Regions from separate parts of the Sporosarcina sp. FSL K6-3508 genome, predicted to be linked through region 1. Evidence: riboswitches for the same ligand, from Rfam matches in the RefSeq annotation. Region 1 holds a riboswitch; each other region holds the start of a gene.
What was found. Region 1 has a riboswitch for cobalamin ahead of metE (5-methyltetrahydropteroyltriglutamate--homocysteine S-methyltransferase). Riboswitches for the same ligand answer to the same signal wherever they lie in the genome.

Region 2: another riboswitch for cobalamin. It lies ahead of MKX97_RS17365 (hypothetical protein); the one in region 1 lies ahead of metE (5-methyltetrahydropteroyltriglutamate--homocysteine S-methyltransferase).
Region 3: another riboswitch for cobalamin. It lies ahead of MKX97_RS02535 (helical backbone metal receptor); the one in region 1 lies ahead of metE (5-methyltetrahydropteroyltriglutamate--homocysteine S-methyltransferase).
Region 4: another riboswitch for cobalamin. It lies ahead of cobJ (precorrin-3B C(17)-methyltransferase); the one in region 1 lies ahead of metE (5-methyltetrahydropteroyltriglutamate--homocysteine S-methyltransferase).

What each region holds. Positions count from the first base shown of each region.
Region 1 covers NZ_CP152016.1:2,363,229-2,369,272, reverse strand. The annotation lists gene MKX97_RS11640 (Na+/H+ antiporter NhaC family protein) at 1-596, shown strand, start outside; gene metE (5-methyltetrahydropteroyltriglutamate--homocysteine S-methyltransferase) at 638-2,932, opposite strand; cobalamin riboswitch at 3,075-3,209, opposite strand; gene MKX97_RS11630 (malate synthase G) at 3,567-5,756, shown strand; gene MKX97_RS11625 (hydrolase) at 6,025-6,044, shown strand, end outside.
Region 2 covers NZ_CP152016.1:3,487,094-3,493,137, reverse strand. The annotation lists gene MKX97_RS17380 (hypothetical protein) at 362-535, shown strand; gene MKX97_RS17375 (IclR family transcriptional regulator) at 883-1,629, shown strand; gene MKX97_RS17370 (DedA family protein) at 2,317-2,967, opposite strand; cobalamin riboswitch at 3,181-3,356, shown strand; gene MKX97_RS17365 (hypothetical protein) at 3,529-4,944, shown strand; gene MKX97_RS17360 (sugar diacid recognition domain-containing protein) at 5,022-6,044, shown strand, end outside.
Region 3 covers NZ_CP152016.1:536,739-542,782, reverse strand. The annotation lists gene MKX97_RS02545 (adenosylcobinamide amidohydrolase) at 1-549, opposite strand, end outside; gene MKX97_RS02540 (iron ABC transporter permease) at 551-1,543, opposite strand; gene MKX97_RS02535 (helical backbone metal receptor) at 1,536-2,522, opposite strand; cobalamin riboswitch at 2,665-2,796, opposite strand; gene argS (arginine--tRNA ligase) at 3,527-5,194, opposite strand; gene MKX97_RS02525 (DUF1934 domain-containing protein) at 5,191-5,619, opposite strand; gene MKX97_RS02520 (PBP1A family penicillin-binding protein) at 5,780-6,044, shown strand, end outside.
Region 4 covers NZ_CP152016.1:3,314,644-3,320,687, reverse strand. The annotation lists gene MKX97_RS16510 (hypothetical protein) at 14-1,699, shown strand; gene MKX97_RS16505 (DoxX family membrane protein) at 1,972-2,517, opposite strand; cobalamin riboswitch at 2,831-3,007, shown strand; gene cobJ (precorrin-3B C(17)-methyltransferase) at 3,140-4,822, shown strand; gene cobK (precorrin-6A reductase) at 4,832-5,614, shown strand; gene MKX97_RS16490 (precorrin-8X methylmutase) at 5,604-6,044, shown strand, end outside.

The DNA of each region.
Region 1 (6,044 bases):
CGATCGTTTCAATTATTGCAGCATTAGTTATACAGCTTATAACCGATTCATTAATACTTGGAGCACTTGCCGGGATTTTCTTGATGTTCGTCTTGACTGTTATTCCATTTAAGGACGGCGAAAGGGTAGTGAACGAGGGAATCGGAATGATGGGTATGATTGCGTTCGTCATGTTGATTGCTTCAGGTTATGCTACGGTTCTTAAAGAGACAGGTGCGGTAGAAAGTCTGGTTGATTCGGCAACAGGTATATTAGGTGACAATAAAATGATGATCGCATTTATCATGCTGCTTGTCGGTTTATTGATTACGATGGGGATTGGTTCTTCATTCGGTACGATCCCGATTATAGCTGCATTATTCGTTCCGATTTGTATGGCAGTCGGCTTTTCGCCACTCGCGACGGCGGCTTTGATTGGTACGGCAGGGGCGCTTGGAGATGCTGGTTCACCGGCTTCAGACAGTACACTTGGTCCAACTTCGGGTCTGAATGCGGACGGTAAGCATCATCACATTTGGGATACATGTGTGCCGACATTCCTTCACTTTAATATCCCTCTACTAATCTTTGGTGTAATTGCAGCAATGGTATTATAAAACGAAAAGGGCAGATCCGAAATAACGGATCTGCTCTTTTATCATTTTACTGCAGAAACACCTAAACGCTCACGTGCTTGTTCCGTGGCGATGACCATATGTTTCAATGCGGCAACTGTTTCTTCGCGTTTTCTTGTTTTCAAACCACAGTCGGGATTGATCCAGAACTGTGAAGGTTCTAGCACTTCCAAACCTTTATTGATGATTTCCGTCATTTCTTCAACAGCCGGAACGCGCGGGCTATGGATGTCATAAACGCCAAGTCCAATTCCTTTGTCATAATGATATTCTTTGAAAGATTCCACCAAATCACCATGACTGCGTGACGTTTCGATGGAAATAACATCCGCATCCAGCGCACTGATTGCTTCAATGAAATGATTGAAATCACAGTAGCACATATGTGTATGAATTTGCGTCGTATCCTCAACGGAAGCTGTAGCAACACGGAAAGCATTCACAGCCCAGTCGAGATAATGATTCCATTCGGATTGCTTTAATGGGAGCCCCTCTCGAAGTGCCGGTTCATCTACTTGGATCATATGGATACCTGCTGCTTCAAGCGACTCGATTTCTTTACGCAGTGCGAGAGCAATTTGATTGGTCACTTCTTCTCTGGTCAAGTCATCGCGAACAAATGACCAATTCAAAATCGTCACGGGTCCGGTCAGCATACCTTTTACTTCGTGATCTGTCAGTGATTTAGCGTATACGGATTCTTCTACCGTCATCGGCTTCGTAAATACAACATCTCCATAAATGATTGGTGGTTTCACACATCGGGAACCATAGGATTGCACCCAAGCTTTTTCCGTAAAGACAAAACCATCCAGCTTTTCGCCGAAATATTCTACCATATCCGTCCGTTCGAATTCCCCGTGCACGAGCACATCAAGTCCGAGTTCTTCTTGGATTTGGATCCATTCCTTAATTTCCGCTTTTACAAAGTCTTTGTACTGCTGATCCGTAATTTCGCCTTTTCTCCATTTTGTACGTGTTATACGTACTTCAGGCGTTTGGGGGAAACTGCCGATTGTGGTTGTAGGCAATACAGGTAATTGGAACTTCTCTTGCTGCTTCAATTTCCGCTCTGCGAACGGCAGATTCCGCTTGCTGTCAGACAAAGTACTGCCTGAACTTGCTTGTCGAACCTCCTCGCGTTTGCGGGCAGGGAGTTGATTGAATGCAGTAAGAGCGGCTTCATTTTGTTTGAAATCTGAAGCGACGCTTTCTTTACCTTGTTGCAACGCAGCTTTCAGTACATTGAGTTCTTTAATTTTTTCATCCGCAAATGAAAGTGCATTCTTAATTGTTGAATCTAATTTCTGCTCTGACTGAATTGTCACGGGTACGTGAAGCAGACTGCTGGATGGCTGGATCCAAACGTTTCCGGACTCTACATGCTGTTGAATCTTTCCTAGTAATGACAGCTTGACGTTCAAATCTGATCGCCAAATATTCCGACCGTCCACAATACCAGCAGCGAGTACTTTATCATCAGGGAAGCCGTATTTCTTAAGGTTTTCCAAGTTTTTGACACCGCCATGCACGAAATCAAGACCAATTCCAGCTACTGGTAATGCAAGTGTTGCTTCATAGTGCTCAACTGAATCAAAGTATGTTTGCACTAAAACGTTCAAGCTATTTATGTTTTTTGTTAACTGCAAGTAAATTTCAGTTACGGTTTTCATTTCATCAGAAGAAATGGAAGTGCAAAGAATTGGTTCATCAATTTGCACCCATTGAACGCCTTCATCCTGTAATTCTTGCAATACCTTTTGATAAAGAGGAATCAATTGCAGAATGATAGAAGGTACGTCTATTTCTTCATACCCTTTAGAAAGTTTCAATAAAGTGTAGGGGCCGAGTAGAACAGGTTTCCCCTCGATACCGAGTTCTTTCTTTGCTTCGCGGTATGCAGTAAGTGGTTTGTTCTCAGTCAATTGAAAACGTTGTCCTTCATACTCGGGGACAATGTAGTGATAGTTCGTGTTGAACCATTTCGTCATTTCGGAAGCGACAGCATCGTCATTACCGCGTGCCATTGAAAAATAAGTGGATATCGACACTTGACCGCCTTTCCAATGATAGCGTGAAGGGATGATTCCGAACATTGTGGATGTATCGAGCACCCGGTCATACAATGTGAAATCGCCGACTGCAATTCGGTCTACTCCTGCGTCTTGTTGTTTCTTCAGGTTGGCTAAACGGATGTCTTTTGTTGTCCGCAGAAGTTCTTCTTCCGAAATTATTTCTGCCCAAAATGCTTCTAACGCTCGTTTCCACTCCCGGTTTTCGCCAATAACAGGATAGCCGACAATACTGCTTTTTACCATTTGATTTCCCCCTCATGATTTTATCCAATAAAAAAAGCATTCCTAACAAAGAATGTTAGAAATGCACGTATGTGTAAAATGCATGCCTAAATAAGCGTGCATCGTTTGCCGTGTGTCTAACACCTCCCTATTCACCGTAGGATTAAGCGTTATGAAAACAGGCAGGTATCTGGCTGGACGTAAGCACGTCTTCACAGTGGCGGGACCGCTCCAAGAAAAGGATTCCCTTTTAAGAAATGAAAGCAATGATCATTTCACCTGTTTTCAAACTATTCAATTCATGATGATTGTCTCTAAAACTATCATAAGGTTCGTTGAGTGTCAACTTGCTGGTAAATAGATAATTAAGCAATACTCTTTTTTTGTCATCTGTTATATAACTGTACAAAAGTAACAAATTCTCTTTCAAAAAAGAAGGTGTGAAAATTTACACAATTCTGTTGAAAGTTTTATAGAGTTTAGGTATGATAAGTAATAACACGACTTCAAATTAGGACATGAATCGTCATTCATACGAAGAAATCTTGATTATTGGCTGTGGGGGCACCTATGATCAATTGAGGAAGAATCGTGTTTATCGCTGTATGTTATACAACAGAGCAGCGCAAAAAAACTTAAGGGGTGGCTTTATTCTATGACAAATTATGAAAAAGTAGGCAAGCTGCAAGTCGCAAAAGAACTATACAACTTTGTTAATGAGGAAGTTCTATTAGGCTTAGAAATCCAAAAAGAACAATTTTGGACAAACTTTGATTCGCTCATTCATGAACTTGCTCCTGAAAACAAAGCGCTGTTAGAGAAACGAAGCGAATTGCAAAAAAAGATCAATGAATGGCATCAAAACAATAAAGAAACAGCAGATTCTGCTAACTATAAAGAATTTTTAAAGGAAATTGGCTATTTGGAACCGATTGTTGAGGACTTCCAAGTGACAACTTCCAATGTCGATGATGAAATCGCTATTCAAGCAGGCTCCCAATTGGTCGTGCCTGTCGACAATGCCCGCTATGCGTTGAACGCGGCAAACGCAAGATGGGGAAGTCTATATGATGCATTGTACGGAACGGATGTCATCAGTGATGAAGGTGGAGCTGAAGCTGGCGTACAGTACAATCCGATCCGAGGACAGAAAGTTATCAACTTTGCAAAAGAGTTATTAGATCAAGCAGCACCGCTTGCGGAAGGGACACATGCAGACGCCACAGCGTATGCAAACGTTAGTGGAAAACTTGAAGTGACACTTCAGAATGGCAATAAAACAGGCTTGAAAGATGCTTCTAAACTGGCTGGCTTTAACGGTTCGGAAGACGCACCTTCCGCTGTCTTGTTGACGAATAACGGATTGCATATCGAAATTGCAATCGATCGAAACCATCCAATTGGGAAAGACGATGCGGCGGGTGTGAAAGACTTGATTTTGGAAGCAGCACTTTCTACGTTGATGGACTGTGAAGACTCGATCGCAGCAGTAGATGCTGAAGATAAAGTGGGGGTCTACCGCAACTGGTTAGGTTTGATGAAAGGTGATCTGGAAGCATCGTTCAAACGAGGCAGCAAGACGGTCACTCGAAGAATGAATCCTGACCGCACATACAAAACACCAGACGGCAAAGAGCTATCGCTACACGGCCGTTCATTAATGTTCGTCCGTAACGTAGGTCATTTGATGACAAATAATGCGATTTTAGATGAAAACGGCAACGAAGTACCTGAAGGAATTTTAGATGGTGTCGTAACTTCGTTGATTGCAACACATAATCTGAAAGATGATGCAGAGTTCAAAAACTCCAGACATGGTTCAATTTATATCGTTAAGCCGAAGATGCATAGCCCGGAAGAGGCGGCATTTGCCAATAAGTTATTTGACCGCATTGAAGATTTATTGAGCTTGGAGCGCAATACGCTGAAAATCGGTTTGATGGATGAAGAGCGCAGAATGTCATTGAATTTGAAGTCTGCAATCCATGCGGTGAAAGAACGGATTGCATTCATCAATACAGGTTTCCTTGACCGTACAGGTGATGAAATTCATACTTCAATGGAAGCGGGTCCTGTTATCCGCAAAAATGATATGAAAGCTTCCAAGTGGTTAGCTTCCTATGAAGCATCCAACGTTGCTGTCGGAATTAAGACTGGTCTTCCTGGACATGCTCAAATCGGTAAGGGAATGTGGGCTATGCCGGATATGATGGCTGCAATGCTTGAGCAAAAGGTCGCCCATCCAAAAGCAGGTGCAAGCACAGCGTGGGTGCCATCTCCAACAGCTGCTACATTGCATGCATTGCACTATCACGAGATCAATGTAAAAGAAGTTCAAGCCAATGTCGACAGCGCAATTGATTACCGAGATGGAATCCTAGAGATCCCGTTGGCGCCGAACACAGACTGGCCTGCAGAAGAAATTCAATCAGAGTTGGATAACAATGCGCAGGGGATCCTTGGCTATGTTGTTCGCTGGATTGATCAAGGAGTTGGCTGTTCTAAGGTTCCGGATATCAATGACGTAGGTTTAATGGAAGACCGCGCAACATTGCGTATTTCCAGCCAGCATATCGCAAACTGGCTACGTCACGGCATCACGACAAAAGAGCAAGTCCAGGAAACATTGGAACGAATGGCGAAGGTCGTTGACGAGCAAAACGCTGGCGATGAACTTTATCAGCCAATGGCTCCCAACTATGACGATTCTATTGCTTTCCAGGCAGCTTGCGATTTAGTATTCAAAGGTGCCGAACAGCCAAGCGGCTACACAGAGCCAATCTTGCACGCCCGACGAATCGAAGCAAAAGCCAAAGCGAAACAAAAAGCAACGGTACAAAATTAATTACACTAATAGCTCCTCTTCTAATTTGGAAGAGGAGCTGTTTTTCTAATAAATCTGTAAATATGGTATACTGTATATGTTAATTAAAGTTTTACATGAGATTGTGCAGAAATGGATACTCAGTTGATTGGAGTGGAAGGCGGCGACTCCCGCGCCCCGCGGAAAGCGTCCGCCTGGAATGGAAATCAACGGTTCCTACGTTTTACTTTGAGTGTAAGTTATTTATTTCAGTTTATATAGCAATAATTATTAAAAAGGGGGAAATGAGATGCTGAAAAAAGAGCAAAC
Region 2 (6,044 bases), 1.1 Mb from region 1:
AGTGAACAGTTTTTTATTCTTCTGTAGGAAAGGAAAGTAAGTAAACTCCCATTTAGCAGAAGCCTAAAAAATATGCTAGTGGTAATTTAATTAGGTAATTTTCTTGTGGACTTTTAGGTAATTCTTGAGTATAATAGACTGAATAGGAAGAATTAAAATGTGCAAGTGATTATGCAAGCAGAAAAACAAGGAATTCCATGTATCTTTATTTTTTAATGTAAGCGCTGTCATTTCGGGTATGTTTAGGAAGACTGAGTATTTTAACGAGTGTGGAGCTACATTAAATAAAGATAAAAGTGGTTTTCAAATTCACTGTTCTTGCATATACTATGCAAAATACAAAAAAGCAGGAGGTCATCCTATGAAAAACAACAACAACTCTCACCAAGCATCTTCACTACCCGAGCAAAATGAGCAATTTTATTTAATCACAGGCTATTCGGAAGGTGGCTTCATCCATGGCATTACATGGGAAGAAGCTTACATTGAAGGACTAGCGGAGTGTGGCTATTTATGCGATCAGCAGATGATGTAAGTGGCAGTATAGAAAGCTCCATACAGGGTGCCTAGCAAGAAACAAAGGTGTTTGTCCAAACATTCACGTTTGTTTTGCGCATAGGCATCCTTTTTATTGTCTCTTCATATACCAAGTCTCCTCATTCCTCAGTTTTAAACTCCCTTTTTCACTACTCCAAATCCTTAAAATGCCCCGTGGAACAGGCAACCTAAATTTCCTGACATCACCGAAAATCCTTCTGTTCTCAAGTAGTAAAAAAATTATAGTCTCTTTACTATAATGTGAATTTTCACACTATGAAAAACTTTAAATTTGCTATACAATGAATAATAAAATTCCGACATAGTTGATGAGGAGGAATATAGATGATTGCATCCATAAGAAAAGCTTGCCAAGTAATTAGCTGTTTTTCAAATGACGATCCAGCTCTTGGCGTTGGAGAAATTGCTGAGCTACTAGATATGCCTGTCAGTACAACGCATCATATTGTCAGTACTCTGTGCAAAGAAAATGTTTTAATGAAAGACCATCAGAAAAAGTATCGATTGGGCTGGAGGTTGCTTGAATGGAATAATCATGTAATGTTCCAGCAAGACGTTTACGACAAGGCAATGCCTTTTGTGAAAGACCTCATATCCCAGTATAAAGGTACTGCCCATATTGCGATGTTTGATAAAGGGACAGTTGTATTTGTGTTGCGTGTGTCCTCCCATGACGCTTCCTCTATCCAAACGTATTTAGGATCAAGAAAACCATCTTATGCAACGAGTTCGGGGAAAGTACTCTTGGCAAATAACCCCGCTTATTTAAAAGAAACAGTGGCTCAGGGCTTGGCACATGATGGCCCAAATACAATTACAGATATAAGCAATTTAAAGAAAGAGCTAGCAGATATACGCACAAAAGGATATTCAATTAGTGACAGTGAAAACTCTGACGGCATGTACGGCATTGCTGCGCCTATTTTTTCTTACTCTGGCGGAGTAATAGCAGCCGTGAATTTAGTAGGGTTATCCTCTTATATGCAAGGAACTCAGCGCACACAGATGATCCAAAGCGTTATGAACACAGCGCAATTGATTTCAAAGGAATTAGGATATATTGAAATTTGATAATTCTATTGCTAAGTCTATTGTAAAAGTTATTTGTATTTCCAAATGGAGAGAATACAGTAATGTCATGCGCTCTTAAAAGACATTAAATATTCTGTCTATTCCACATTATGAAAAAACACAAGGTAAACCACTCCGGTATTCTGTTAAATTTAATTTATAAATTTAGGATAAGGAGTGAGGAAAGTGGAAAGTACGATACAAGCAGAGCAGGTAATGAGGGTAAGAGATACTAAAATAGTAAATTCTGAGAAGCAAGTAGAGGGAAAAAGCAAATGTGGAAATGAATGTGAAAGTTGTAAAATTTGCTTCTACCAAAGAGAGGGGAAGAACGAAGTATAGATATAATAATTATTGATATGTAATAGAAATTTAAAAGTTCTCGCTGCATCATTGTTCGGTATAATAAAATATGTTAATACGTTAGAGTTATTCAGCGAAAAAATAACTCGGTATTTAAGGTAACTATTTCGCACCGTAGGTAACCAAAAGACGATTGGAAAAAATAGACTCCAACAACCACCCTTCTTAAGGCAGCGGTTGTTAAGAGTCGTATATATGGTTATAAAGAAGTAGAGAAATTCACGATTATCAGTAACGACCATTTTCTGTTAGAACCAATCTGTACTGCTCCATCGTTCAATTTTTGGTGTGCACTATTTACACAGAACTTGCTTCAACGATTGCTCAATTCTTTTGTATTTGGAAACGACTCTTTGCAAAAGAATAGAAGACTGGCAGAACTGAGAGAAAAATTACTGACAGAATAATGGTTGAGAAATTATTTTTAACAAACGGGATATTTCCAAACAGGTAACCAACTGTTGTAAATAGTCCCACCCATAGTACAGCACCAATTACATTGTAAGCGAAGAAATATCGATAGTTCATTCGACTTGAGCCTGCAATAAACGGTATAAACGTACGGACAAATGGCATGAAACGAGCAATGACGATCGTTTTACCACCATGCTTATTAAAGAAATCCTCAGCTTTTCTCATCTTTTTCTGGTCAATAAATTTACCCATCCGTCTATTTTGAGTGATTGCTGTTCCTACTGCTTTACCGATATGATAATTTATTGTATCCCCTAATACTGCGGCTACAAAGAATACTAAGATTAATAGGACAATATTAAATGCATCCATCGCAGCGAGAGCACCAGCTGCAAACAAAAGTGAATCACCCGGCAAAAAAGGAAAAATAACAATACCTGTTTCAACAAACACAATTAAAAATAGAATAACATAGGACCAATTTCCAAAGTTTTGAATAATTTCAATCAAGTGTTCATCAATGTGTAAGATAAAGCTTATTATGTTTTGGATGAATGTCATTCCTATTCTCACTTTCGAGTAGATTATTTTTTTCTCTTAAACATACGAGTCAACCATAGATATTATACTTCTTTTTCGCATGCTTGTCATGAATAACTCAATTGTGATGCAGCCTCCAAATGATCACACTCCTTAAACGAAAGGTAAGGCAACAACTATTTCTACCACCTCTCCGACTATTCATGGTAAACTAGAATAAATAAAATACTAAATGAGTTTGCACGATGCGTTGGTACCTATCAAGGTGTAAAAGGGAATCCGAAAATCGGAGCTGTCCCCGCAACTGTACACACGGACGACCGCTGAGAAAAGCCACTATGGAGACATGGGAAGGCTTGGCGGAAGGATGAAGTGAAGCCAGGAGACCTGCCAGACATCGTCAAAGCAACACTTTCTTCGGGGGTTGAGAGGTGGGGGCAAAAGGGTCTCTGCGGTTCATGCGATTTGCATGAAGTTCTTTAGAGCTGCCTATTTTTGTTTCCTCAATCACAACTATTACAATCATCCTGCCGAAGAGCCAGGATGATTGTTTTTTTGTTGTATAGGAAAGGAGACGGCGAAATGAGAGTTCTCGAACAATCAGACGAACGTACACATGAACGTGCGTTGCTCGAAGTTTTGTATAGACAAGCGGAACAATTGCACAAAAAGCCAGCATACCAAGGATTTCATCAAGTAGTGCGGAAGCTGGTGAGTGACGGTTTATATGGAAGCTGGATCAATCACTATTCATCCAATGAAATCAAATGGCTAGGATTGCAAATTATGCCGGAGCGAGATCAATTGCTATCCGCTAAACAGCTTCTTCAGTATATGAAAGAATTTGTCACTTGCAATCATTATGATCGAAGACTGGGACTGCCGCAAGAACGGCTGATGCTTATTGCGATGGCAGCCATGCGGGATGAAACTGTGCAACGGTTGCAAAAAGTACGAGAAGCCTATTGGGTCTTGAGTATGGGGTATGTGACGTTACCGGATGATATCATGGCGTTTTTCGGCAAGACATTCTATCCAGGGCAACCTGTACGTCGTCTTCATTCAATGAACCTCTTGGATTCACGGATTCCATCATTTTTGGCCAGTCAAGTGAAGGAAAAGCACATCCGTATACCTACTACATTTATGGAACAGGTGAAGGCATGTGGATCTTGGCTCGTATTTGATATGGAGGAAGTACGTCGCGTGATGAATGGTTCTCTGCAGGACGTCGGCAGTGAGTCGTTCCGTCGGGCCGTTGCGAACCCATCCATCACGCACAAAAGGCTTTCCGCTATCGGACTGATGAAGCAGCTGTTAGCTAGTGACGGCATCGTTTTCCATTTTGACGATGACTTTCAGCGTGGAACAAAAGGATTGCATTCGCATATCCAGCTGTCGAAAGTGCTACGGAGAAACGTCTTGGCTCGTGTTTGTGGAATTCATGTCCGTTTGCTTAATGGCATTTTGGATGTATGGGAACGAGAAGACAATAGACGAGATCTGCAAATTGAAGCAGCCGGATGGGAAGAAGCGCTTGCAGATCAACGAATTAGCTTACATTCGGAACAGGCAGTGTCATTCATTGAAGAACTATCTGAAGAAATTAATCTACATGTGATAAAAACTTCATTGCAACTGGCGAAGGAAAAAGGTCCGTATCTTCAATTTGAAGGCTCAGATTGGCAGAGTGGAAGCTACTTTGAACAGCGTAGTTATACAACAGAAGAGTGGCAAAAAGTAAGGAATGAAATTGCAGGGAACGGAATCCGGAACGGCTGCTTACGGAAGGCGTCAGATACTGAAAATTTGTCTGGATATTCCTTAACAAAGCACCAACAATTGTCGATGATTAACCGGCTTGCGGTGCAACAGAACCACACGGATGTCGGCGGCTCAATCACATTGGAGAAGTCTGCTTTCATAGAAACGGCAGAACTTTTGCAGTTGCTCATGAAAGCGTGGAACTGCGGAATCAAAGAAGTTCATATAAAGTAATGGTCCCGCCTATTGAGATGAAGACTGAACTGGCGTAAAGTTAAGATAACTAGCAGTTTTCATCCGAGGTGAGGTAGATGTTCCAGTTTGATACACTAGGGCAGGAAATGGTGAAGGAATTTTCGAATTTAATACAGCAAGAAGTGATTTTAACGGATCGGAGAGGCTTCATTCAGGCCAGCACGGATGTTACACGGCTCAATCAGTTCCATGAAGGCGCATTACTATGCATTCGCCAAAAGGAAATGCTCTATATGGCAGATGAGGAAGTAGAACGGTTGCGTGGTGTACGTAAAGGTATTGTGCTGCCAATCCTCATTGAAGGTGAGCCGATTGCCGCGCTTGGTATCACAGGCGAACCTAAGATGATCCGTCCGCAAGCACAGTTGATCTTACGGGTGGCAGAACTATTTATCCAAGATTCATTGAAACGAAAGCAGAAAGATGAAAAAGTACGGGACATGGAGTTTTTCGTATTTGATTGGCTGACGGGTACGAGAAAAGATGAACGGTTTATGGAAAGAGGTACACTGCTTGGAATTGACGTTACGCTTTATCGGCAGGTAGCGGTTCTGGAAGTGGTCGATTTACTAGAGCAGTTTTCGGTTGAGGAAATGGAAACATTTGCGTCCATTCAGAATATCCATGATTCCATGAAAATGATCCGCTGGGCACAGAATAAAATCTTGTTGTTGCTTCCAGAAATGAATCAAGAGACGCTTGAGCATGAATTGAAGTTCTTATTGCTTCATATGAAACGACGCAAAAAAATACAAGTTGTTGCAGGGATCGGTGCGCCAACACATTATTTTGACTTAGCCAAATCATTCGCACAAGCAGAACGTGCAGTCAATGCCTCAAAAAAATCGGGCGAGATTGTCTTCGAACATGAGCTGCGTCTCGAAATTATTTTGCAAAGCATCCCAGAAGCCGTGCGTGCGGATTTTTTGGGCCGAACGGTAGCTCCACTTATTAAAGAAGAAGAGCTGATGAACAATTTGAAAATCTGGTTTTCAGAGAATCAATCTATGCAAAATACAGCACAGCGTTTGCATATCCATAAGAACACATTGTCTTATCGTCTGCAAAAAATCGAGCAG
Region 3 (6,044 bases), 1.8 Mb from region 1:
ATTGCGAATAGTATCAAGCAATTGTTGCTGATGCGCAATATCCAGATGATTCGTCGGTTCATCGAGCAATAAAATCGGTGCTTCCTGAGCGAGCGCTTGGGCAACAAATACACGCTGTTGCTCGCCTCCCGACAATAACTCAATCGGCGTATCTTCATAGCGCGTGATACCTGTATAGTTCATCGCTTCCTGTACTGCACGTTCGTCCTCATCGGACCAACTGGAGAACAGCCCGGTCTGATGTGGATATCTCCCGAGTCCGACGGTATCCTTCACCGTATGGGAAAACGCATGGGCATGAAGCTGCGGCAACACTGCCACTTTTCGTGCAAATTGTTTCTGTGTATAAGCGGAAGCGGATTTTCCATCAATCGTAACCTTTCCGCCTTGCTTCGGTAAAATGCCTGAAATAATTTTCAACAGCGTGGATTTCCCACTGCCATTCGGTCCTAAAATCCCAAGGACCTCTCCTTTTTCCACGTGGAATGACACATCCCGTACAACCGGTTCCTTACCGTATCCTCCTGACACTTCATCTACCTGCAGCATGTCACATCGCTCCTTTTCTGCGTTGCTTGTAAAAGATGTAGGCAAAGACTGGAGCCCCAATAAATGCCGTAATGACACCAACAGGCAGTTCAGCCGGCGAAATAATCGTCCGCGCCACTAAATCACAAATAATCAATAAGGAAGCTCCGTTAAATAAGGACAACGGCAAGACATGCCGATGATCCGACCCCCACATCAAGCGCGTCATATGCGGAACAACCAAGCCGACAAAGCCGATGGTCCCGGAAACTGCAACCGCAGAGCCTGTCAGTACAGAGCCGCCGATCAAAATCAACATTTTACGGCGTTTCACATTGACTCCTAAATGATGTGCACGCTCTTCACCAAATAGCATGGCGTTCAGTTCTCTGCGATTAAGCCAAAGAATGAATGAACCAATGATGAAAAACGGTAACACCATCGTGATATATTTCCAACCGCGCATGGAGACACTACCGAGCAGCCAGCCAATGATTTGGCGCAGCTCTTCTTGTGTTAACGCAATCATCAAGGATAAAACAGAACCTAAAAATGAACCAAAAATAATACCTGTTAAAATGATCGTTTCCATTTTCATTGACCGATCGACCAGACGGGCAAAGCCGATGACCAAGAACATCGTCGCAGCTGCCCCGACCATACTGAAGACGGGTAAGGTAAAGGCGCCTAAGAACGGCAGGGAGATACCAAAAAAGAGTGTAATCACAGCGCCTACAGAGGCACCGGATGACACTCCGAGGGTGTATGGATCTGCTAATGGATTTTTCAACAATCCTTGGAAAGCAGCGCCTGAAATCGCAAGAGATGCGCCGACAATTCCAGCCAGCAGCACACGCGGCATGCGGATTTTCCAAAGAATATTGCTCGCAGTTGCATCTGCATCGTTCCATAGCGTCTCAATCGGTATCTTCACTGTGCCGATCGATACACCGAGCCAAATTGCCACAAGTAGCGTGGCAATTGACACAGTATAGGCGATAGCCGTTTTATTCACCAAACACCTCTGGATAGATCGCTTTTGCATAAGCTTCCAATCCGTCCGCTAAACGCGGACCTGTCCGGCTTGTGATATTTTCATCCACTTGAATGACTTGATCTTCTTTCACTGCAGTAACCGTATCGAAACCGTCACGCTTCTTAATGTTTTCAACAACATCCGGCACATAGCTGTAGGACACAAGAATGACGTCCGGACTTTCATCGACGATCGTTTCAGGACTGATCATTACCCATCCTTCTTCTGTGATGATGTTTTCTGCATTGATCATGTCTAAGAACTGCTGCGGGAATGTGTTTTTACCAGGTGCATAAATTTCCGGTGCATCTGAGTTTTCCACTAACACCGTTTTCTTGTCTGTAATATCCGCTGCTTTCGCTTTGATATCCTCAACTTTTGCTTTCATATCTTCTACGATCTTATTAGCTTCCTCATTTTTATCCATGATTTCGCCGAAGATTTTAATCGTTTCATATGTTTCTTCGAATGTTTCTGCAGTCGGTATAACGACTACCTGGATGCCCGCGTCGCGAATTTGGTTCAAACCTTCTTCACCAGAGCCCAGCATCATATCATGCGCGAAAACGACATCTGGTTTCAATGAAATAACTTTTTCTACGTTGACGTTATAATCTCCGACTTTATCGAGATCTTTCACTTCTTCCGGAAAATCATCGTTTTCCGTGACAGCGATCACTTTATCACCTGCATCGATGCCAAATAAAATTTCTGTATTGCTTGGAATTAACGAGATGACAGTTTCCGGAGCTTTTTCAAATGTGATATCTTCTCCGACGGCATCATTGATTGTATATGGATAGCTGGAAGAATTCCCTCCTGCTTGTTCTTCCTGTTCCGTTTCTGCTGGTTCATCAGAATCGACTGGTGTTTCTTCTTTCTCGCTGTCGTTACCGCATGCTGCAAGCACCAGGACTGCCAGCATCGCTGTCAGCAACAACTGCCAAAACTTCTTCATGTGATTTCCTCCCTTTGCGTTCATTACGTATTACGTTGTCTGCCGCAGACATAAAAAAATCCTTCGATCATTTCGAAGGATTGGACAGGATGAAATCTATGTCAGATTACCACCACTGTGCCTATCCTCGTAGGCTGCTGCGGAACTTCTTTTCCTAAAAGGCAGGTACCTGGCTTGTGCATGGAGCACGTACAGTGGCGGGACCGCATCGGCTTTTACCGATTTCCCTTTTCATCTCTATTTGACTTAGAGAACCTTTTGGAATTATGTAATTTGTAATCGTGCTCTATTATACTATAAAACGGACTGTTGTACAGCCGGAGTGCGTGTTTGTGTCCGGGGATTCGAGCTTCAGGCGGGACGCTTTCTTACCTCCAATCAAGCGTTTTATTAAAATAAATACTGAAAAAGTAGGAATCACTATCCGAATGGGACTTAAAATAACCCACAGTACGTACACCGGGATCTACGCTCCAGACGGTACGCTTTCCGGAGGGCGTGGCTTGAGCCTCCTCGTCCGCTGCGCTACCTGCGGGGTCTCAAGGCGCACGCTGATCCTCCCGGAGTCGACCGTCTTACGCTCCAATCCCTAAATAAATAGAGGTGATATAAAGTGAAACCATTGTATGTAACGAGTAAATAAGTATCGCCCATTGAACTAACTTATAAAAAAGAATTCCTAACGCTATACATTCACCTCTAGAAGGTATCAATTCTAAGCCACTTTCATTAACCTCTTTACCTCATAAACAAACTAGAAAGACAGAGGACCGAACCAAAGTGTATGCGAACCGAGCCACCCCTCACATTAACCGTGCCAAACATGGTGCAAACCGGACATTTCCTACACTACGACAAATGTCTAAAAAGTAAAACGGACTTCCTCGGTACTTTCATTGAATGAAAGAGAGTTCCTAGAAAACGAATCAGCATCAGAGCGGAAATAAAAAACAAGCAAGAGTTGTCGATAACTCTTGCTTGGCTTGTTTAATTTGAATCCGGAATTACATCCGTTCAGGTGCTTCTACGCCGACTAGTTTCAATGCATTGGCAATCGTAATGCTTGTTGCAGTCACCAAGGCGAGTCGCGCTTCGGATAGTTCTTTGTTTTCAGGGTCAAGCACTTTATTGGCGTTGTAGAAGCTATGGAATGCAGCAGCGAGTTCTTGGATATACGTCGTTATTCGGTGCGGTGCGCGCAGGCGTGCGGCGTCGCTGACGAGTTTCGGGAAGTCGCCGATTTTTTTCAACAGTTCTAGTTCTTTTTCGTCTTGCAATTGAGTGACGTTGTCTGTTGAAGCTTGTAAGTTTTGCTCTTTTGCTTGACGCAAAATCGAACAGATCCGGGCATGCGCGTATTGTGCATAGTAAACCGGGTTTTCATTGGATTTGGAAACTGCCAGGTCAAGGTCGAAGTCCATTTGGGCATCGCCTGAACGCATAGCGAAGAAATAACGTACGGCATCAAGTCCTACTTCTTCGACTAGTTCACGCAGCGTGACGGCTTTCCCTGTCCGCTTGCTCATCTTGAACTTTTCACCGTCTTTGTATAGCTGAACCATTTGCGCTACTTCCACTTCTAGCGTGTCGCGATCGTAACCCAAAGCCTGGATTGCTGCTTTCATACGCGGGATATAGCCGTGGTGGTCCGCTCCCCAAATATTGATGAGCTTATCGAATCCGCGACGCAGTTTATCTTCGTGGTACGCGATGTCCGGCGTCAAATATGTGAATGAACCGTCCTGTTTTATCAGCACGCGGTCTTTGTCATCACCAAATGTCGTGGAACGGAACCAAATTGCTCCGTCTTCTTCATAGACATGGCCATTTTCACGCAGCTTATTCAGCGCTACTTCAATTTTACCGTTGTTATATAACGATGTTTCAGAGAACCAGTTGTCGAAATGAACTCGGAAATCAGCCAAGTCCTTCTTCAACTTATCCAATTCAATTTGAAGACCGTGCTCACGGAAAAATGCCAGGCGTTCTTCTTCCGGCATTTGTACATAACGGTCGCCGTGTTCCTCCGCCAGCCCCTTTGCAATCTCAATGATATCAGGTCCGCGATAGCCATCTTCTGGCATCTCTTTATCCAAACCGAGCGCTTCGAAGTAACGAACATCAATGGACAATGCCAGGTTATTGATTTGATTTCCTGCATCATTAATATAATATTCACGCGAAACATCATAACCCGCTGCGTCAAGAATATTACAAAGTGAATCGCCTAATGAAGCTCCACGTGCATGTCCAAGGTGCAAATCACCTGTCGGGTTCGCAGAGACGAATTCCACTTGGACTTTCTGCTGCTTACCGCTTTCGGAATGACCATATGCTTCACCTTGATCAAGCACCGATTTGACAACATCTGCGAGACTGTCAGCTTTTAGACGGATGTTAAGGAAACCAGGGCCTGCAATTTCGATCGTTTGGATCGCAGTGGCGGACGTGTCTAGATGCTCTAAAATCGCCTCTGCAATTGCGCGCGGCGGTTTCTTTGCAAGTTTCGTAAGCTGCATCGCGATATTCGCTGCGTAATCCCCGTTCTCCTTATTTTTCGGTGACTCCAGTTTAATTTCTGGCATCTCTGACTGTTCAACGAGACCTGTCTTCTCAACCGCCCGCTGCAATGCCTCTTTGATTTCGTGCTGTATTTGTTCCACTGCGTTCATTTCGTTACCTCCGAATAGGTTATTGTCAATTGATATTTCCCTAATAAATTTCCTTCTGCATGCAAATCATAGGCCACTGAAAAACTCCCTTGCGTCCACTGAAGTTTTTTCGTTTCGACCAACAAATCCATGATGGCTGGGCCGTTTCCATATGTACCAAACCTCGCATCATCCGTTCGGAACGGCAATCTCATCTGAACGCCGCCTTTTCGCATGATAAACGCGTCTTCCGCATGTAGCTTCACTGTCGTACGGACAGACGGCATACCTTCTATCTGTTCTTCAAACAATAGATAGGCCTGTCCTTTTTTTTCAATGATTTGTCCTGTCGCCTGCATTTCATGTGTTTCCGCCGGCTGTCCCGGATGCTGAATTTTAGAACGGAGCTGGACAAGCACCGCTTTTTGCTGTTTTGGCGCTTCCATTCGTTCACCGCCTTATGTAGATAGATTTACTCATTATACACTTCTTTCACTGCCACTTTCAATGTTACCGAATCCAAACTTTTTTGCAGGCGCCGTTTAATCCAAACCAATCCTTCCCATACTAGCAAAAGATACTGAATGGAACGGGATGGGATGTTCAATGAAACGTACCGACTATAAAAAAACGACGAATCGGAAAAAGTATAGAAAGCGTATTTTTTCGATTTCCATAACATTGATTACGGCTGCGGTCACAGTGATGATCGCGTTGAGACTCTACGCTCAAATACTTGGGGCTCCGTCACTGAGCGTTCCTAAGGCTTCGCTATTTTTGGATCAAAATGGTCATCAGATCGGAGATCACTTTTCACAGCAGCGCCGTTACTGGATAAAATTAGACGATGTTTCCCCTTTTTTAGCAGACG
Region 4 (6,044 bases), 950 kb from region 1:
AGGGATTTCTAAAGTGTTTATAAAGCGTTTGACTATTAAAGAAAAAATGCCTGCTGAAAAAATCATCAGAGAAATCCCTTTTGTTAAAGGAATGAATTTTATTGTTGATGCGGGAAAAGATCAGGAAAAAGGTAATAGTGTTGGCAAGACCACTATTTTAAAATTGATAGATATATGTTTCGGAGCAAAACATAGGAAATACGTTTATTATGATGACGAAACAAAGCAGACAAATGAGAAATTAAAAAACTATATTATTAATAACCGAGTTAATGTTGAACTAATTATTGTTGATTCTTTGGATAAGGAAGATTCAACTGAATATATTCTTTCAGTAGATCTTTATCCTCGAGGTAAAAGATATATTAATGGTGTAGAAAAGAATCAGAATGAATACTGGCAACAACTTAATCTTATTTTATTTTCTAATTCAGCTAATTCTCCTACATTTAGGCAGTTAATTAATATGTTTGTAAGAATAGATCAGCGAGCAGATAATAATAAGTTCCTCAAATTCTTGGATAGAACTAATGATGCAACTTATGAGAATATTTATTCGTATCTTTTTGAGTTGCAAGACCAAGAAGTGAGCAACTATATTTTGGATTTGAGAAAAGAAATTACGGAAAAGAAAAAAGAAATAAAGAACTTCATGTCTATAAATAGTTTTAAATCCATAGATAGTGTTAGTCAAAAAGTAATTCTATTGGAAGCGACTATTGATGAATTAAATAATCAAATGAGCATATTAGTGAATTCGAGGAAATTCAAAGAGAATGAAGAAAAGATATCTGAAATAAAAATCGAGTATGCGAATTATAATGATCGAATCGATGAACTTTTATTTAAAAGAAAGAGAATCACAGAGATTCTTACTGATGCTAAAAAGGAAATAAATAATGGCATTGACGAAGAAGTTTTAAGGAATCTTTATAGTGAAACTCAAAAAGCAATGGGCACTTTACATAAAGAATTTGAAGACTTAGTAAAATTTAATGATGAGCTTGTGCATAACAAAATAAAATATTTTAATTCTCAATTGAAAAAGATAGATGAAAAAACTGTTTTTCTTGAAAATAGTAAGAATCTACTCTTTGAAAATCATAAGAATGTAATCATGTTAATAGAAGAAAATAAAATTGACCAGTACACTTCGTTGCAGAATAAACTAGCAGAATATAACGAAGAACTGGGAAGTAACAAGAGCATTAGATTAACTTATACACACTTAGATAATCGTATAGCGGAACTCGTTGAAGAGTTAGAAAAAACTGAAGATGGTGCTGATGTAAAAGAAGATGCACTAACTACTTTTAATAAATATTTTTCACAATATAGTGAAAAAACTAACGGAGAACCTTTTATGCTCTATCAAACAGAAGAAGGCTTTCCCTTTGGTATCGATCATGTGAAAAGAGGGTTAAGTACAGGTACAAGGAAATCCATTATTGCTGCATTCGATTTAGCCTATCAACAATTAGCTAAGGATTTGGGAAAAAGAGTCCCGAATTTTATAGTGCATGATGTAATAGAAACCATTGATCAGGTAGCTCTAAATGCGATTCTCAATATCGTAAACTCTATAGAATGCCAATACATTGTAGCAGTTCTAAAAGAAAAGATTCGAGATAATGAGTTAATACAAAGTTCAAATGTTGTAGTTACACTCTCTGAAAATGATAGACCCTTTAGAATTTAAATGACAGACAAAAGTTTTAGGGGAAATGTATTCAACTAGCCTCTATCATTTTGGTTCAAATTGGTTCAAGCATTATCATTTTCTATACTTCTTCATACAGTTTTATCCACTTGTTATTAAGTAGATTGTTGATATGAATGGTTTTCGATGGATTAGATATACTTAAATTATATAAGTATATTTCTCAAAACGTTAATATTGGGTTCACTTCAATTTTTACGATCTCTTCCCGAGTTTTCAGGAAGAGATTTTTTCATTTTCGACGTCTACCTTCATAACTTGTCATTTTTCACCCAAGGCGTACCAAGCATCGGCAATGCCCAGCGGTCGAGGCCATACCAGCCTGCTACTTTCCATGCGAGTACGAGCCAAGTTGCGAGAATGAACAATAGGGGGTTCGTGCTAAGAGTACCTGCAAACAGAAAACTGACATTCATGAATGCACCGAAGAAAGCAGCAATTCCTGTCAACAATCCGAAGATCAAACCGAGACCAACAAGCATCTCCCCATAGGCAACTATGAAACCGAATACCTTGGCGTTCGGCAAGACGACATTTTCCAGAAATGATGCATACCAGTTGGTCACATCTCCGCCTTCAGTCGATTTTTTAAGAGCGCCGCTTACAAATCCATGGATGGCGACACCTGCATTTTCACCGGTCCATGCATCGCTCATTGCTTTTCCCCAGCCAGCCTTCAACCAAGCAAATCCGACATAAACCCGAATGACTAACCAAATAAGTCCGGAGCGAGAATCGTTGAATAAAAACTGTGAAATGGGGTTCTCTGGTATTAGGATTGCTTTATTTTTCTTCATAATAACCACCTCCAATGAACAGTTTACACTACAACTTAATGCCTATCCAAAAAGTTCACAACCTTGTAATTAAAGAGTGTGAATAGTTTACGAAATGTATAAATATGCTTGACTTTGATGAGATGATTCTAAAATATAACAAAGTTATCCTGTACGTATCCACCTTGCTCATGATTGCGCTCATGATAAGTTTTGTATAGGAATAGAAATTACAATTATCCAAAGCGTTTCCAGAATCTAGTTTATGGATTCATAAATAAATCTAAAGGAAGTTTGTAGATTTAGAGATTGTATGTTATATTTATGAAAATTAAATAAACTAATTTAAATAAGTGCTCACATAGTGAGGTAAAAGGGAAACTAGTGAAAGTCTAGTACAGCCCCCGCTACTGTAAAGCTGATGAAATTACAATACCACTGAGAAATCGGGAAGGTGTAAGAGTAAAATGAAGCTTGAGTCAGGAAACCTGCTTATTTAAACGACACATACTTTTCGGAGGGAGAAGTATAGGCGGGACAATAAAATTAATTGTTTTATGTTTCAGTATGATTTCTATTATACTTTCACATGCCTACATTCCTTTGAAAAGGAGTGTAGGCATTTTTTATTTGGAGGGAAACCATGAAAAAGGGAAAAATTTTCGTCGTTGGATTCGGTCCCGGAGCTACTGAACATATAACAGGACGAGCATTAGAGGCGCTGCAAGAAAGTAATTATATTATTGGTTATAAAACGTACGTAGAGTTGATTAAGCATTTAGTAACAGCGAAGTCCATTGTTAGTACAGGCATGACTGAAGAAGTGTCACGTGCACAAGATGCTGTTAAGAAAGCGGAGGCTGGCGGTATTGTTTCAGTGATCTCGAGCGGTGATTCAGGTGCATACGGTATGGCTGGATTAGTTTATGAAGTGCTGATTGAAAAAGGTTGGACTGAAGCAGAAGGAATTGAAGTGGAAATTGTGCCAGGTATTTCGGCGATCAATTCATGTGCGAGCTTACTGGGCGCACCTGTCATGCATGATGCTTGTACGATCAGTTTAAGTGACCATTTAACACCTTGGACTGTTATCGAAAAACGTATTGAAGCAGCGGGGATGGCGGATTTTGTAGTAGCTTTATACAATCCGAAAAGTGGACGTCGGACGCGTCAAATTGTAGAGGCACAAAGGATTTTACTGAAATATCGTTCCCCTGATACACCTGTAGGGCTAGTGAAAAGTGCTTATCGTGAAAATCAACATATTGTCCTGACAACATTAGCGGAAATGCTAGAGCATGATATCGGGATGTTGACTACTGTTATTATCGGTAACTCTTCGACTTTCTTTTATGATAATAAAATTATTACTCCGAGAGGATATCAACGTAAGTATACATTAGGGGAAGGTAAACAAAGTTTAAAACCGCACCAGCGTTTGAAAAAGGAAGCGGAACCATGGGCGCTTGATCAAGAAACTGGGGAGGCGCAGTCCGGTCATGAAGAAATTATAAGTAAGAAACCAGAGCACACACCAATGCCAAAACAGGCAGAAGTGGAACGGTCAGAACCAGCACCGGAACAAAAGGTTCAGTCATTGGATATGGCTTTAAAAGCACTATCTATGGTGACGAAAGAGGAAGTGGAAAACCCTTTTTTGGTGAGACAGCCGATTGAAGATATCTTTGAGTTTTCCGTTTCACCAGGCGTTGCCAACAAACTGATTACAGCAGAACAAATGCGTGTATTGGCTGAAGTCGTTGGTGAGAAAGGTACCTTGGAATATACTCCAAACCATCATTTCGTAGTAAAGGTTACGACAGATGACCCTGAAGCGATTGTTGAAAAGCTAGAACACATTAACTTGACTGTTATGCCGGCAGGGGAAGTCTTAAAAGTCAAAGCTTGTGATTTTTGCTATGGGGAAAAGGCGGATTCTATCCCATACGCGGAAGAAATCGCAGCGAAGTTTGAAGGGATGAAGCTTCCGAAGCAGTTGCATGTCGGATTCAATGGATGCGGGATGGCGTGTTATCGCCCGGTGTTCGATGATATCGGCATCGTTTATCGGAAGAAAAAATTCGATTTATTTATTGGAGCGAAGCCGGTTGGTCGTACTGCTCATGCGGCTCAGCCGGTTGCAGAGGGAATTGAACCGGAAGATTTAATTCCGCTAGTAACAAAAATTATAGAAGAATACGAACAAAATGCGCATCCTAACGAACGTTTCTTCAAGTATTTCAAACGTGTTAAAAAAGTTTTGAATTATGACTATTACGATATGAGCTGCAAGATTGAAGTAGAGCCAGCACCTTGCGGGGACTAGGAGGAAACTATGATTTTATTTTTAGCAGGCACTAGCGATGCTAGAGCTCTAGCCATTCATTTACAGGGTCTTGGCTATCCTTTAATCGCCACGGTCGTTACCGAATCTGCAGCTGAAAGTTTAAAAGCAAATGATCTTTCCTATCTGGTAGGAAGACTAACAGTGGAGGACATGATCGCGCTAATCCAGAAGCATGAGATGACTTGTGTCGTCGATGCCAGCCATCCTTACGCAGAAGAAGCATCGAAAACCGCAATGGAGGCAGCAAGAGTATGCGGGATTCCATATATTCGCTATGAGCGGCCAAAAGAGGAGTTTGTTTCTCCTCTGATTACCGAGGTTGAGAGTTATGAAGACGCTGCTAAACTTGCTCAAACGCATAAAGGGACAGTTATGTTAACGACAGGCAGTAAGACATTGGAAGTATTTGCGAAGTATTTATTGCGTGACGAAATTCGGATGCTTTGCAGAATGCTGCCGAATGTAGGGAATATGGAGAAATGCGATAAGTTAGGAATTAAACAAAAAGATATCATCGCGATTCAAGGACCTTTTTCCGAATCACTCAATAAGGCTTTATGCGAGCAGTATGACGTGACGTTAATGATCACAAAAGAAAGCGGTAAAGTAGGTTCTGTCGATGAAAAAATAACGGCGGCTCTGGACTTGGAGATCCCTGTCATTCTGATTAAACGACCAAAGGTTCAATATGAAAATTTCTGTACGTCTTTCGAAAAAGTTACTCAACTATTAGGAGGTTTTATTGATGAAAAATCCAAACATGAACTTTAATACAAAATTCACGCCACTGACTGTAGATCCAGATAAAATTTACGACCATAGTTTCGCGATTATCAAAGAAGAAATGGGAGATCACCCGTTTACAGATGAACAATGGATGGTTGTTCGCCGAGTAATCCACGCTTCAGCAGATTTTGAATTAGGACGCAGCATGATTTTTACACCGGATGCTCTTGAAGCAGGTATTGAATCAATTTTAGCAGGCCGTCATGTAGTGGTGGACGTGCAGATGATTGAGAGTGGTTCAGGTCGCAAACGTTTCCAGAAACATAACAGTGACTTGCATTGTTATATTGCGGACGAGGATGTCGCGAAGGAAGCGAAAGCCGAAGGAACAACACGCGCGATCATTTCAATGCAAAAAGCAACACGTCTGCATGAAGGTGGAATTTATGCTATCGGTAATGCGCCAACAGCGTTG